One region of the Streptomyces sp. NPDC047971 genome, then DNA from elsewhere that is predicted to be linked to it. Evidence: riboswitches for the same ligand, from Rfam matches in the RefSeq annotation. Region 1 holds a riboswitch; the other holds the start of a gene.
What was found. Region 1 has a riboswitch for cyclic di-AMP ahead of AB0D99_RS14755 (M23 family metallopeptidase). Riboswitches for the same ligand answer to the same signal wherever they lie in the genome.

Region 2: another riboswitch for cyclic di-AMP. It lies ahead of AB0D99_RS02690 (LysM peptidoglycan-binding domain-containing protein); the one in region 1 lies ahead of AB0D99_RS14755 (M23 family metallopeptidase).

Annotation. Positions count from the first base shown of each region.
Region 1 is NZ_JBEZNW010000012.1:151,035-158,805, forward strand. It holds gene AB0D99_RS14740 (PLP-dependent cysteine synthase family protein) at 1-561, shown strand, start outside; gene AB0D99_RS14745 (MFS transporter) at 558-1,781, shown strand; gene AB0D99_RS14750 (PP2C family protein-serine/threonine phosphatase) at 1,980-3,113, shown strand; cyclic di-AMP (ydaO/yuaA leader) riboswitch at 3,326-3,473, shown strand; gene AB0D99_RS14755 (M23 family metallopeptidase) at 3,485-4,570, shown strand; gene AB0D99_RS14760 (PrsW family intramembrane metalloprotease) at 4,803-6,110, opposite strand; gene trmB (tRNA (guanosine(46)-N7)-methyltransferase TrmB) at 6,169-6,957, opposite strand; gene lhgO (L-2-hydroxyglutarate oxidase) at 7,008-7,771, opposite strand, start outside.
Region 2 is NZ_JBEZNW010000002.1:17,061-24,831, reverse strand. It holds gene AB0D99_RS02705 (DPP IV N-terminal domain-containing protein) at 1-479, shown strand, start outside; gene AB0D99_RS02700 (hypothetical protein) at 634-1,800, shown strand; gene AB0D99_RS02695 (hypothetical protein) at 1,857-3,026, opposite strand; gene AB0D99_RS02690 (LysM peptidoglycan-binding domain-containing protein) at 3,201-4,088, opposite strand; cyclic di-AMP (ydaO/yuaA leader) riboswitch at 4,093-4,252, opposite strand; gene AB0D99_RS02685 (phosphocholine-specific phospholipase C) at 4,555-6,579, opposite strand; gene AB0D99_RS02680 (SpoIIE family protein phosphatase) at 6,778-7,771, opposite strand, start outside.

The sequences.
Region 1 (7,771 bases):
GGGCTCGCGGCGGAGCTCTCCGCACAGCTCGACCGGATCGACGTCCTGGTCTGCGCGGTCGGCACCGGGGGCCACTCCGCGGGGATCTCCCGCGCGCTGCGGGCCACGTCCAGCCCCGCCCTGGAGCTGGTCGGCGTCGACAGCGTCCACTCCACCGTCTTCGGTCTCCCGGCCGGCGAACGGCTCATGCGCGGCCTGGGCTCCTCCATCCATCCGGGGAACGTCGACCACGCGGCCTTCGACGAGATCCACTGGGTCGGCCCGGCGGACGCGGTCAGGGCCGCCCGGCGGCTGGCCTCGCGTCAGTTCGCCACGGGGGGCTGGAGCGTGGGGGCGGTCGCCCTCGTCGCCGGGTGGCTGGCCCGCACCAGGCCGCGCGGGACACGGATCGCGGCCGTCTTCCCCGACGGGCCGCAGCGGTACTTCGACACGGTCTTCAGCGACGACTTCTGCGCGGCGCACGGACTGCTCGACGCCCCGCCGCGCGAGGAGCCGGCGGCGTACGCGGGCGATGCCCGGGTGGACGGCTGGACCCGCCGCGTCCTGGAGCGGGTCCGATGAGCACGCAGGTCCCGGCCCCCGCCACGGGCGGGATCTGGCGGCAGAGCCGTACCTTCGAGCCCGCGGTACGGCTGCTCCTCCTCAATCAGCTGACCATCAATCTGGGCTTCTACATGCTGATGCCCTACCTCGCCGCGCATCTCGCGGGCGGGCTGGGGATGGCGGCCTGGGCCGTCGGGCTCGTCCTCGGCGTGCGGAACCTCTCCCAGCAGGGCATGTTCCTGGTCGGCGGCGCGCTCGCCGACCGGCTCGGCTTCAAGCCGCTGATCGTCGCGGGCTGCGCGCTGCGGACGGCGGGGTTCGGGGCGCTCGCCTTCGCCCAGTCGCTTCCGGTGCTGGTCGCCGCCTCGGTGGCGACGGGCCTCGCGGGGGCGCTGTTCAACCCGGCCGTGCGGGCGTACCTCGCGGCGGAGGCGGGGGAGCGGCGCGTGGAGGCGTTCGCGCTCTTCCACACCTACTACCAGGCGGGGATCCTGCTCGGACCGCTGGTGGGGGTGGCGTTGACGGGGGTGTCGTTCCGGCTGACGTGCGTGGTGGCGGCGGTGCTGTTCGCCGTTCTGACGCTGGTGCAGCTGCGGCACCTTCCGGTCAAGGGGAAGCCGGCGGAGGCGGTCGAGGAGCGGGGCCAGTTCCGTACGGTGCTGACCAACCGCACCTTCTGGCTCTTCTCGCTGGCGATGACCGGCTCGTACGTCCTGTCCTTCCAGGTCTATCTGGCGCTGCCGCTCGCGGCGGACGGCACGGCGGCGACGACCGCGCTCTTCGTGGTCTCCGCGCTCGTGGCGCTGGCCGGCCAGCTGCGGATCACGGCCTGGTGCCGGCGCCGGCTGACCCGCGAGCGGTGTCTGGTCCTCGGCCTGGTGCTGATGGGCGCGGCCTTCCTGCCGCCGGTGCTCGTGCCCGGGCTCGGCGGACTGCTGCTGTGCGCGGCGGCCCTGGCGGTCGCGAACGCGGTGCTCTACCCGTACGAGATGGACACGGTCGTCGCCCTCTCGGGCGGCCGGTGGGTGGCCACGCACTACGGGCTCTACAACACCGTCTGCGGGGTCGGGATCACCCTGGGGAACCTGGGAACGGGCGCGCTGCTCGATGTGACGGGGTGGTCGGCGACGCCGTGGCTGGTGCTGTGCGGGGTGGGCCTGTCGTGCGCGGGCGCGGTGGGGGCGCTGGGGCGCGGGGGGCGGCTGAGCGCGGACGCGGCCCCGGAGGCACGGGGGTAAGGGGCGGGGGCGCGCGGAGGTGAGGGGCGGGGGCTTGGGAGTGCCCGGCTCGGCGGGTGTCACCCACTCGGCCGAGCGGGGGTCGCCGCACGGCGCGGCTCCCGCCACCCTGGGGAGGGCGCGGTACGGTCCGTCGCCGTGTACGGACCGGGCAGGAGAGCACAGGTGGGGCAGGGGCAGCGAGGTGCCGGCGGCGAGATGGACGTGCGTCCGGGGCCCCGAGCCGAGCGGGCCCGACGGTTCATCCGAGCCCTGCCCCCGCTCGTCATCCTGGGCGGCGTCGTCTTCGACCTCTCCACCCCGCCCGCGTACACGGCCGCCCCGATGTTCTCGGCCGCTCCGCTCATCGCGGCGCCGTTCTTCTCGATGCTGACGACCCTGCTCACCGGTATCGCGGCGATCCTCGCCGGCGTCGGTCTGCACCTCTACAACGACACCGCAGCCGAAATCCCCTCCCTCACCGAGACGTTCACCACCGCCACCGTCGCCGCCCTCGCCCTGCTCATCAACCGCGTCGTGGTGCGCAGCGGCGAGCGGCTGGCCTCGGCCCGGGTGATCGCGGCGGCCGCCCAGAAGGCGGTCCTGCCGACGCCGGCCGAGCGGATCGGCGGTCTCCAGGTGGCGGCTCGCTACGAGGCAGCACAGGCGGACGCGTTCATCGGCGGCGACCTGTTCGCCGTCCAGGACACGCCGTACGGGGTGCGGCTCGTCGTCGGAGACGTGCGGGGAAAGGGGCTGGACGCGGTGGAGGCGGTCGCCATCGTGATCGGCGCCTTCCGGGAGGCGGCCGAGCAGGAGGCGACCCTGGAGGGCGTGGCCCAGCGGCTGGAGCGGGCGTTGGCCCGGGAGGGCATGCGCCGCTCCAGCCTCGACGCCTTCGAGGGGTTCACCACGGCCGTCCTGGCCGAGATCCCGCGGGTCGACGGACGGGTGCGGGTGCTGAACCGCGGCCACCCCGAGCCGCTGCTGCTCCACGCGGACGGGGCCCTGGAGCTGCTGGCGCCGAGCGAGCCCGCGCTGCCGCTCGGCATGGGCGAACTGGCCGCGTGGCCCGACCGCGCGGAGGAGAACGCCTACCCGCCGGGCGCGACGCTGCTCTTCTACACCGACGGGCTCTCCGAGGCGCGCGACTCCGCGGGCGTCTTCTACGATCCGGCCGAGCGGCTCTCGGGGCGGATCTTCCCGGGGCCCGAGGAGCTCCTGGACGCCCTGGTCGACGACGTCCGCCGGTACACGGGCGGGGGCTCCACGGACGACATGGCGCTGCTCGCGGTGAGCCGTCCGGCGACGGGGCAGCCGGAGCGGCGGCGGACGATGCCGGTGGTGCCGTGACCATGCGTAGTGGAGAGGTACCGCTGAGATAACAAGTGACACACCGTCAGTTCTTTTCCCTCCGTACAGGGGTTTACTGAAGCGTGGTCAAATCGGTCTGTACCGCCTTAATCTCGTGAACGATCAAGAGGAACGGCTTGGAATCCCACCGTCCTGTCTATTAACGTTCGATAACGCAGCGCGGTCGTCCCAGCCGTCGCAAGAGACGGCACCGTGCGCGTGCGCCGAATCCTGAAAGGGAACCGGGGAACCACCACTTGGGGTGAATCGGGCACCGTCGCACCCGTGCGACACCGCCCGTAGGAGACCTTCCTGCTCCGAACCCGTCAGCTAACCCGGTAGGCGAGAAGGAAGGAAAGGAGTACGCCTCCGTGGCGTCCAACACCCCTGCGCCCGAAGACACCTTCGACGGGTTCCAAGCGTTCGGTGCTCCGGGCGCCGCCGGTTCGGACGACGCCACGGCGTGGGGGGAGTGGAACCCCACCGAGGACTCCCTTCGCCAGCAGGCCCGCTCCGGTGGCCGCCACCGTGTCGTGAAGCAGCGCTCGGCCTTCGCCCGCTCCTCCACCGTCCTCGGCGTCGGTGTCATCGCGGCGGTCGGCGCCGGTGGCATGGCCACCGCCAAGGACAAGCCCCCGGTCTCCATCTCGCTCCCGGACCTGAACCTCCCGGACGCCTCCGAACTGCCGGGCGTCGGCGAGCTCATCTCCGACGAGGACGGCGCGGGTTCCGGGACGAACAACCCGCAGCCGCTCACCGCCACCCTCGCCCTCCCGGCCGACGACGCCGCGAAGATCGATGGCGGCTCCGCCGCCGAGTCCACCGCCGACGCCGGCGAGGCACTGCGCGCCCGCATCCTCCAGCAGGCCGAGCAGCAGCAGGCGTCCGCCGACGCGGCCGAGAAGGCCGAGGCGGAGAAGCAGGCGGCCGAGAAGGCCGCGGCCGAGGCGGCGGCGAAGGCCGACGCGGCCGAGAAGGCCGCCGCGGAGGCGAAGAAGAAGGCCGAGGCCGAGGCCGCGGCGAAGGCCGAGGCGGAGCGCCTGGCCAAGCTCGCCGCCAGCTACTCGCTCCCCACCTCCTCGTACACCCTCACCTCCACGTACGGCCAGTCCGGCTCCATGTGGTCCTCCGGCTACCACACCGGCCTCGACTTCGCCGCGCCCACCGGCACCCCGGTCAAGGCGGTCCACGGCGGCACCATCAAGTCCGCGGGCTGGTCCGGCTCGTACGGCTACCGGATCGTCCTGGAGCTGGAGGACGGCACGGAGGTCTGGTACGCGCACCTGTCCTCGATGACGGTGAGCGTCGGCCAGTCCGTGGGCACCGGCGAGACGATCGGCCGCGTCGGCGCGACCGGCAACGTGACCGGCCCGCACCTGCACCTGGAGGTCCACACCGCGGGCGGCGACGGCATCGACCCGGCGGCCTGGCTTCGGGACAAGGGCCTGTCGGTCTGACCCCACCGGGCGGACGAGGCCACTGAGCCTTTCGACGCGCCCCGGCGCGCTCCTCGCCCGGGGCGCGTCTTCGCGTACGGCCTTCCCGCGCTCCTCGCGCGGGGCGCGTCCCTCGCGCACGGCCCCACGACTCCGGCAGTCCTGGCGGCACCCCCCCGACGTCAGGGCTGCCGGAACACCCCTTCACCCCCGACCCCGTCGGGACCGGCCGCACCCGGCCCGCCGACCGGCCCTAGCTCCGGTAGGGGTTGTAGCCGCCGTAGTCGAGGTACTGCGGCGGGGCCCAGACCTGGCCCGTCGCCCGCGCCGCGTAGGTCAGGGCGGGGGAGGCGACCGACTTGCGCTGCCACAGATGGTGGAGCAGCTCCTGCTCGCGGGCGATGAAGTCCGGGCCGCCCGCGCCGCGCAGAGCGCGGTGCCGCAGGAAGGCGAGGGTCGTCGCGAACGCCTCGTACTCCCCGACCGCGACGGCGGCCGACGCGCCGTACGTACGGCGGGCGAAGTCCCGGGCGAGGGAACGGGCCCGCATCGAGGAGAGCGCCAGCGGCTCGGCGGGGGAGAGCCAGCCGGCCGCCGCGTACGCCGGGAGCTGCCCGGATATCGTCCGCAGCTCCCGCTGCCTGCTCCATATCGCCAGCCACGTCAGCAGCCCGAAGGCGGGCACCATGAAGATGCCGTACACCACGATGAAGCCCCACGGTCCGAGGACCGTCGCCGAGCTGTTCCACAGGGCGTGCACGCCCATCGAGAGGACGAGCCCGGTCACCGGCAGCAGGACGCGGCGCACGCGCTGACGCCGGGTGGCCAGAGCGGCGAAGCCGAAGCCGAGACCGGTGAGCACGGTGAAGAGCGGATGCGCGAACGGCGACATCACGATCCGTACGAAGAAGGTGCCGGCGGTCATCGAACCGATGCCGGACGTGCCGATCTCCTGGTCCTCCCCGAAGGCCCGGCCGAGATAGAGGATGTTCTCGGTGAAGGCGAAGCCGCTGGCGGTGAGGCCCGCTATCACCACGCCGTCGACGAGACCGGTGAAGTCGCGGCGGCGCAGCAGGAAGATCAGCAGGACGGCGGCGGCCTTGGCGCTCTCCTCGACCACCGGTGCCACGACCGTGGCGCCGAGGGTGTCGGCGGAGGCCGGGTCGGCGGTCGCGGTGGCTATCCATCGGACCGCGAAGGAGTTGGCCATGATCGAGACGAGCGCGGCGGCGAACGCGCCCCAGCAGAACGCGAAGATCAGGTTCCGCCAGGGGCCCGGTTCGACGCGGTCGAGCCAGCGGAAGGCGGCGACCAGCAGAGGCACCGGCAGGACGGCCAGACCGAGGCCGACGAGGAAGCCCTCGGTGCCGGTCTCGTCCCGCACGATCGCGAGGATCACCAGCGCGCAGAGCGCCAGCAGTGTGAACACGGCGACCACCCGGACCACCCTGCTGCGCCAGAAGGCGCGGCGGGGCCGGTAGCGCCACTGGGCGCGGTCCGGGACGGCCGGGAAGGCGGGCTCCTCGGTGTCCCGGGCGGGGACGGGCACGTGGTTCGACACGTCAGCGACCCTAACGACAGGAACTGACAGCCCGCGAGGGAGTTCCGCCCCCGGCCTCCTACGCCCTGGCGAAAAGCAGGTCGTGCACGACGTGGCCCTTGTCGAGGCCCTGCCCCTCGAAACGGGTGAGGGGGCGGAAGGCCGGGCGGGGTGCGTAGCCGCCGTCGGCCTGGGTGTTCTCGAAACCGGGGTGGGCGGAGAGCACCTCGAGCATCTGCTCGGCGTACTCCTCCCAGTCGGTGGCGCAGTGCAGGACGGCACCGGGCTTCATCCGGGTCGCGAGCAGCGTCAGGAACTCGGGCTGGATCAGGCGCCGCTTGTGGTGACGCTTCTTCGGCCAGGGGTCCGGGAAGTAGACGCGGCAGCCGTCGAGGGCGTCGGCGCCGAGCATCTCGCGCAGCAGGATGATCGCGTCGCCGTTGGCGACCCGGACGTTCTCGAGGCCGTTGCGGTCGGCGAGACCGAGGAGGTTGCCCTGCCCGGGGGTGTGGACGTCCACGGCGAGGATGCCGGTGCCGGGGTCGGCGGCGGCCATCTTCGCGGTGGCCTCGCCCATGCCGAAGCCGATCTCCAGGACGACGGGCAGACCGCCGAACATCTCCCGCAGATCCAGGATCCGCTTGCCGTCGATGTCGAGACCCCAGTCGGGCCACCGCTTGAGCATCGCCTCGGCCTGCCCCGCGGTGACGCGGCTGCGGCGGGGCTGGAAGCTGCGGATACGCCGTTCGTGGTGCGAACCGGCGGGATCGGGCAGCGGCCCTTCCCCGGCGGCGAACCTCTGGCTGCCCCGCTGGAAGACGACGGGCTCGGCGACGGGGCGGGTGGCGGTTTCTCGAGACTCAGACACAATGCCCACAATTCTACGGGCGCGCTCACCCCACTCCGCTGTGGCGCTGACTACAGGAACGACAGGGCCCTCGTGGCGATCTCCCGGCCGATCGGGAGGGAGGCCGTCGCCGCCGGGCTCGGCGCGTTCAGCACATGGATCGTCCGCGGGGCCTCGCGGATCAGGAAGTCGTCCACGAGCGTGCCGTCCCGCAGCACCGCCTGCGCCCGCACGCCCGCGGGCGCCCGCCGCAGATCCGTTTCCTCCACCACCGGCAGCAGTCGGCGCACGGCCTCCGTGAAGGCCCGCTTCGACAGCGACCGCCGAAGCTCCCCCGCTCCGTACCGCCAGTGCTCCCGCGCGATCTGCCACGCCCCGGGCCACGCCAGCGTCCCCGCCAGGTCGCCGGGCCGGACGGCCGACCAGCCGTATCCCTCGCGGGCCAGCGCCGGCACCGCGTTCGGTCCCACGTGCACGCCGCCGTCGACGCCCCGCGTCAGATGGACCCCGAGGAAGGGGAAGGCCGGGTCGGGCACCGGATAGACCAGGCCGCGCACCAGAAACGGGTCCGCCAGCTCGTAGTACTCGCCGCGGAAGGGGACGATCCGCATCCCCGGCTCGTCGCCCGCGAGGCGCGCCACCCGGTCGCAGTGCAGCCCCGCGCAGTTCACCAGGACCCGTCCCCGCACCACCGCCCCGGCGGCCGTGCGGACGGCGACGCCCCAGGGCCGGCGGTCGACCGCGGTGACCTCGGAGCCGTACAGGATCCGAGCCCCGGAGGACTCGGCGAGCTGCGCCGCCACCGCTCCGTAGTCGCAGATCCCGGTCGTGCCGA
Region 2 (7,771 bases), on a different contig from region 1:
GGACGGGAGTGCTCGGCCACTCCGGAGGCGGGTTCGCCGCGGCCCGGGCGATGCTGGACCTCCCCGAGGTGTACAAGGTCGGAGTCGCCCTCTCCGGCTCGCACGACGCGCCCCACTTCAACCCGGGCTTCGTGGAGACCTACGACGGCGCGGACGATCCCGAGGCATGGGGCCGCACCTCCAACCTGGATCTCGCGGACCGGCTGGCGGGCAGACTCCTGCTCATCCACGGCGAGATGGACGACCAGGTCCACCCGGACCAGACGCTGCGCCTCGCCGACCGCCTGCTGGCCGCCGGCAAGGACTTCGAGCTGCACATCGTGCCCGGTGCCGACCACACGTTCATCGACTGCCTGGCCCATGTCCGCACCCGTTGCTGGGACTTCCTCGTGCGCGAGCTGATGGGCGGCCGGCCTCCCGCGTACCGCCCGGCCCCCATAGCGATCGACCCCGAGACGCTCGGCGAGCTCTTCGGCTGAGCGCGCGACGTGCCGGAGGAGGGCCCCGTCGCTCGCCTCCGGCACGACGGCGACCGACGACCGTGCCGGGGCCGCTGACGCGTCCGTGATCGACAACCCGTAATCTCCACCCCGGCAAGGGGATTGACGGGGTCCGAGCGGGACGGGGGACGGCATGACGTATTGGCGCGCGGCGATACCGGCACTGGTGGGAGGGCTGCTGCTCACGGCGTTGCTGTGGTGGGCGGGTGCCAGTGCGCAGGCACTGCGCCTACCGGGCTCGACCGACGTCCTCGGAGGCCGGGCCGCCTCCGAGCTGGAGGGCTGGCTGATCGCCTGGTCGTACGATCCTCCGGCCTCGTTGCGGTACGCGGCCGAGTCCGGCGGGATCGCGGACACGGCCGCGGCCGACGCCGGTCGCTACCTCGGCCTGTACGCCACCGCGATGCAGATCCGGTTCTTCGCGGTGTTCGCCTTCTTCGTTCCCGGGGCCGTGCTCCTCGTCCGCAGGCTGCCCCCGGTGCGGGGCAGGCTGACCGCCGCGCTGGCGGCCGTGTGGGCCTGGGGACTGGTGGCCGGGATGCTGGCCGTGACGGTCTCCGCACCCTGGCTGATCGCCGCGTACGGGCACGGCAGCTACCGTCTCCTGCCCCAGCTGGCGAGCATGATCGGCGCCGGGCGGCAGGTCCTCGTGGGGACCGCGCTGGTCGCGGCGGTGGCGACCGTCGTCGTCGCGCGGATCACCGCGAAGGGCGCGGGTCCGCTGCCGCAGGAGGTGGTGCCGGCACGGGCCGCCCGCCTGTCGGCCTCCGTCGGGACGGCGATGATCGCGGTGTCCCTCGTGGTCCTCTCGTACCAGCCGGTCGCCGCCGCCATCCAGACGTTCTCGCCGGACGGCGGGCTGTTCGCCGAGCCCGGCGACCTGCTGCGCACGTGGCTGCTGCTCGGTGCCTGGGACACCCCCGCGACCGGCGGGTTCGGTGACTGGATCCTCTACCGGGCCGCCGACGTGCTCCTGCTCGCCGTCGTCTGGTGCGCGCTGCGCCGGCTGCCCGCCCTGCTGACCCGGGCCACCGTCCCGGCGATGGCCGTGGGCGCCGTCTGCGCGACCGTCCTGGCGCTGCTGGCGAGCCAGCTGCTGCGGATCTCGACGGACGGCTCCGGACTGCGCTGGGGGCTCCTGCACCTGTCCGGGGTCCTCGGCGTCGGTGTCCCGGCGGCGCTGACCTGGGGCCTGGTCGCGGGGGTCGCGGCCGCCGTGACGCTCCGGGTCTCCGTGCGCCGCACCCGGACCACGTCCGCCACGACGCCCGCCCCGGACCCGGCCCGGCTCGACGTCTGACCGGTCGGGGCGCGGACCGGTGGGACCGGTCCGCGCCCGTCACACCGCCGGTTCCGCTACGAGCCCTGGGGCAGGTACGCCTGTCGGCCGGCGCAGTGCCAGATCACCGGACGGGCGAGCCCGGACGCGTCCACGGCGACACCGCCGGCCCGGTCGTCGTCGGCCACGGCGCGGGCCGACGCGTCGCGGTCCCCCGCGAGCGACGGCAGCGCGAGGACCGGGCCGTGGCCCGGCCACAGCTGCGCCTGGTAGGGCAGCAGGGGGGCGCCCTCCTCGTGGGACGTCGCTGTGCCGACCGCGACGCCGGTCGTCGGGCTGATCGCGTCGAACTCGCCCTCCTGCTGCCCGGCGAGGACGCCGGGCGAGGAGCCGTGGTCCTGGTACGGCGGCGTCCACGACCAGGGCTCGCTCGTCGGGTCGAACCGGTCGCTGACCGACACCGATCCGACCACGCGCCCCGCGTCGTCGATGCCCTCGGCGGTGTTGTGGACCAGGTACTCCGCGCGCTCGACCGGCAGCGCCCGGGCCGGGCCGCCGTCCGCCGGCCACAGGATCGGGAAGGAGCTCCAGGTGAATCCGTCGGGGCCGTCGTCCGACCGCTCGGCCGCGCCGATCACGTCGCCGCGCGCGTTGACACCGGTGATCCGGGTCACGACCGTGCCGGGCCCCGCGTCCGGCGGCAGCGCGAGGACCCGCGTGACCGTCCCTCCCCGCCACACCTTCGGCGCGCCGTCGCTGTCGACGGCCGCGATCCGCCCGGCGTCGTCGACATCCACGTCGACCGAGCCCCGCGCCACCCCCTGGGCGAACAGCCGCACCGACTCGGCTCCGGGACGGAAGCTGAACAGGGCGGTCGAACCGTCGGAGCGGCGGCTCACCCATCCGGCCATCAGTCCGTGCCGGTTGACGGCCCGCACCACGCCCTCGTCGTAGCCCTCGGGCAGGGGCACCTTGTGGAGCCGCTCGCCCCTCCAGTACACCGGCAGGCCGCCGCTCGCGCCCACGGCCAGGCCCCGCGGGCCGAGATCGTGCACGCCCTCGGAGGAGAAGCCGGCACGGGTGTCCGGCGGGAGCGAAGGCAGGACGGTCGGGCCGGACGCGCACCGCGCGGCCCCGGACGTGCTGTCGGAGGCGGCGCCGGGCGTCTGCGCCGCGGCCGGACCGGCAGCGGTGAGCAGTCCGGCAAGACCGGCCGCGGCCGCGGACACGGCAAGCGTTCTCTTCATGCGTCGTTCCCCCCTGGGACGGGATCCGCGCCCCCCGGCGTGGATCATCAGTCGCCCATGGTGCCCGCCATGAACGCGACATGGGTGCGGAATGCCCCACACCGGTTGACGGGAACGCCGAAGCCCCGGCCCGTGAGGGGCCGGGGCATGGCGTCGACGCGCTGCGAGGGTCGGTCAGTAGGCCCCGTTGACGTTGTCGATGGAGCCGTAGCGGTCCGCGGCGTAGTTGCAGGCCGCGGTGATGTTGGCGACCGGGTCGAAGAGGTCCATCGACGTGCCCGGCACGTGGTACGCGAGGAAGGTCGGCTCGATGACCTGGAGGAGACCCTTGGACGGGGTGCCCTTGACGGCGTTGGAGTCCCAGAGGTTGATGGCCTGCGGGTTGCCCGAGGACTCGCGCATGATGTTGCGGTGGATGCCCTCGTACGTGCCGGGGATGCCGTAGCGCGCCATGACGTCCAGCGACTCGCGGATCCAGCCGTCGAGGTTGTCGGCGTAGGCCTTCGCCGGGGCTGCCTTGGGGGCCGCGGCGGCGGCCTTCCCCGAAGCCGCGGCGGCGGGCTTCGCGGGGGCGGCCTTGGCGGGAGCGGCGCTCCGCTGCTGCGAGCGGTCGGCCCGGTCGGCGTCCGAACGGGCCGAGGACTTCGACTGCTTGGGCTGCTTCGGAGCGGTGGCGGAATTCCCGCTGAGCGTGAGTTCGAGACCGGGGTGGATAAGTGACGGGTTGTCACCCACGGCGCTGCGGTTCGCGCGGTACAGGGCCTTCCATCCACCCTGGACGTCCTGCTCGTGCGCGATCACCGAAAGGGAGTCGCCGGGGACGACCTTATAGGTCTTGGCAGCAGAATTCTGGGCGGCCGGAATTGATTCCGCGATCTTTACCGGGGCGCTGAAGACGGTCTTCTCGACGGGGGTGGCCGCGGGGGCCGCCTGGGGCGCCGCGTGGGCCGTGGCCGTGGCGACCAGGGGCAGGGCCAGTGCGGCGCCGCCCGTGCTCGCGAGGGCGATACCGCGGGTCAGGGGACGTCGCTTGGGGCGCCGGTGCTTACCGTGTGCGGGCATGATGCATTCCTCTCCGGCGCCTGCGGGGTGAGCTGTCGGGTTCGGGCTGGAGATGCCCGGCCGCACACGTGCGACTTCACCCCGAGCCGCTCCGGAGAATCCGGACCGGCGAATAGTGGGTCCCCCGCTCCTGCCTTCGGGTGAATGATCGGTCTTTTCGGACGGTGGCAGGATTAGGCGATCCGTCCGGGTCGAGGTGACCGTAGGCGAGAAATGTCGACAGAAACAAGACGTCTTGTCCGTGGGTAATTCGAGAGAGGGTTCAGCGCCGCGTCCGCCGCGCTGAACTTCCTTGAGGGGTAAGGGGACGGAAGGTGCGAGAAGATCGCTGAAGGCCCTTTGCGTGATTCATCTCACCAGGAGTGTCAAATCGGTCATTACGGCTAATTCAGGTGAGTTGAGAAAAGGGGCACAAGGGTTAATAAAGACCCTTGTGCCCCTTTTGGGTGGAGAGTGTGGCTGTGTGTCAGCCCGTGACGCTCGCCGCGCCGGTCTCGATGTGGCCCGTGTAGCGGCGCGACCAGGTCCCGTCGACGTCGGCGAGGATCGTGAAGTCGTACCAGCCGTTGTGGTACGCCACGGCGTTGAAGTAGTCCTCCCGGGAGGAGTTCGCGGCCACCGTGTACGTCCACGGCCCGTCGGAGCGGTAGGCATTCGAGCGGATCGTGAAGGTCACCGGCCCGGCGGAGGCGTTGGTCATCGTGAAGTAGATCGCCGTCCTGCCGGTGCCCGGTTCGGTCGCGAACCGCGCCGCGACCTCGACGGCCCTGCCCGGCTTCGAGGCGTCGCCGATGAACCGGCGCAGGAAGCGGTTCGGGCCCATCATCGAGATGTCGTACTTGCCGGATCCCGACCCGAGCCCGATGTTGAAGTAGTCCGTCGACGTCGTGCCCGCGTCGACGGTGTACTGCCAGGCCGCCGTGTCCCGGTGCTGGTGCGGATGGATCGTGAAGTGCGCGGCGCGCTTCGCCTGGGCGCCCTGGTTGGTCATCGAGAACCAGGCCAGGATCTTGCCGGCGGCACCGAACTCGAACCGGTCGAGGTTGCCGTTCACCTGGTAGGGCAGGGCGCGCGCCGGGCGGGTGCCGGCCTCCTGGGCGGGCAGGGCGTTGTCCTGCGGGACCGGGTTGGGCAGCGGGGCACAGGTCGACTGTCCGATCACCTCGGCGGTGGACGGGAGCCCCGAGGGAACGCCGAAGACGGGGTGCGCGAAGTCGAAGACCCCGGTGAGGTCACCGGTGACCCTGCGCCGCCACGCGCTGATGTTCGGGCACGCGGCGGGAGTGCCGAGGGCGGCCGTCCAGGTCTCCATGAACCGCAGGACGGAGGTGTGGTCGAAGACCTCGGAACTGACCCAACCGCCGCGGGTCCACGGGGACATGACGAGCATGGGAACCCGGAACCCGAGCCCGATCGGGACGCCGTCGAGGTACTCGCCCGGGGTCCCGGGCGGTGCGACCGGCGGCGGGACGTGGTCGAAGAAGCCGTCGTTCTCGTCGTAGTTGAGGAAGAGGACCGTCCCGTCGAACACCTCGGGGTTCGCGGCCAGCGCCCGGTAGACGAGGTCCACGAAGTGCGCGCCGTCGCCGGGCGGGGCGTACGGATGCTCGGAGAACGCCTCGTTGGCCACGACCCAGGAGACCTGGGGGAGCGTCCCGGCGACGACGTCGGCGCGGATCGCGGCGGCGATGTCGTCCGGGGTCGATCCGGTGACCTTGGGGACCGAGCCCATGCCGCGGTCGTACAGCGGGTCGCCGGGGCGCGCGTCGGTGAACCTCTTGAAGTACGCGAGACCGTTGTCGCCGTAGTTGTCCTGCGCGTTCTGGTAGACCTTCCAGCTCACCCCGGCGCGCTGGAGCGCCTCGGCGTAGGTCTCCCAGGTGAGCCCGGACTCGTCCCCGCCGTCCTTGCTGGAGGCGTCGATCCTTCCGCTCCACAGGAAGGTGCGGTTCGGGCCCGTGGCGCTGAGCGCCGAGCAGAAGTACGCGTCGCAGATCGTGTAGTTGTCGGCGAGGGCGTAGTGGAAGGGGATGTCGCCGCGGTCGAGATAGCCGAGGGTGCGGGTGTTGCCGACACCGGTCACCCAGTTGTCCATGCGGCCCTTGTTCCACGCCGCGTGCTGGGAGGTCCAGCTGTGCGGCAGGTCGCCGTTGCACTGGGCCAGCGTCTCGCCGTCGACGCCGCCGGCGGGCGGGGTGGAGCTCAGCTTCCACGGGTACTGACGGCCACCCCAGTTGGGCTGGTTGAAGGTGCCCCAGCCGCCCGGGATGTTGCCCGCGGCCCTGTCGCCGAAGCCGCGGACGCCGCGGAGCCTGCCGAAGTAGTGGTCGAAGCTGCGGTTCTCCTGCATGAGGATCACGACGTGCTTGACGTCGGTGAGCGTGCCGGTGGCGGCCGCGGCGGTGGCCGATGCCGTACCCGGGGGGAGCGCGGCGCCCGCCATGAGACCTGCCCCGATCCCGACGAATCCCCTGCGGCTGATGGGAGTCATGCCCCGCCTCTCGCGTCACTGCGTGCCCCAGCGGCACACCGAGGAAAGGATGGGGGAGCGCGGCCTAAAGGTATAGATCCGTGCGGTAATTCTTCGGTGAACTTCCAAGGTGCGCTTGATGCTTGGAAGATGATTGGTGGCGAGGCAGACCAATGGGCGGCGCTGGTCGGAGGTGGGCCGGTGCCGGAGTCGCGGCGGTCACGGGCCGTCCCGGCGCAGCATCAGCAACGCCGCGTCGTCCTCCGCGTGCGGTCCGGGGGTGAGGGTGTCCAGGAGGTGGTCGGCGAGCTCCTCCGGATCCGACGGGCCGCCCGAGAGCGCGGCGGCCAGCCGCGCCAGCCCGCGGTCGATGTCCTCGCCGGGCCGCTCGACCAGCCCGTCGCTGTACAGCAGCAGGGTCTCGCCCGGAGCGAGCCGCGCCGTGGTCGGCGGATACGGGGTGGGATCCCAGTCGGCGGGGAGCCCCAGGGGCGGCCCGACGGACAGCTCCAGCCGGTCCACCGTGCCGTCCGCGCGGCGCAGCAGCGGCAGCGGATGGCCGGCGTTCGCCGCGTCGACCGCGCCGGTGGCGAGAGCGATCCGCAGATACTGGCAGGTGGCGAAGCGGTCGGCGGCCAGCTCGGCGAGGAACGCCGACGCCTTGGCCAGGACCCACCCGCACGGATGGCCCTCGGCCGCGTACGCGGTCATGGCCACGCGCAGCTGCCCCATGAGGGCCGCGGCCTCGGTGTCATGACCCTGCACGTCCCCGATCGCGATCCCCACCGCGCCGTCGGGCAGCGTCACCGCGTCGTACCAGTCCCCACCGACCCGGACGCCCGCCCGCGCCGTCCGGTACCGCACGGTGATGCGGGCGCCGGGGGTCTCGGGGATCCTGCGGGGCAGCATGGCGTTCTGCAGTCCGGCGGCGATCTCCCTCGAACGGTCGAGCATGGTGACCCGGTGCAGGGCGCGGGCCACCGCCCTCGCCCATGCGGTCATCAGGGTGTGGTCCGCGAGGGAGAACGAGGTCGTGTCGTCGTAGAACATGCCCATGGCGCCGAGCGGCTGCCCCTGCTCGACCAGCGGCAGGAACGCTGCCGCCGTCGCGTGGAAGCCGTGCCGGTGCGGCGCGAGCCGCGGATAGCGGTCGAGGAAGTCGGGCACGGAGGTGAAGAAGAGCGGCCTGGCGGAGCGTACGACGTCGTTCAGC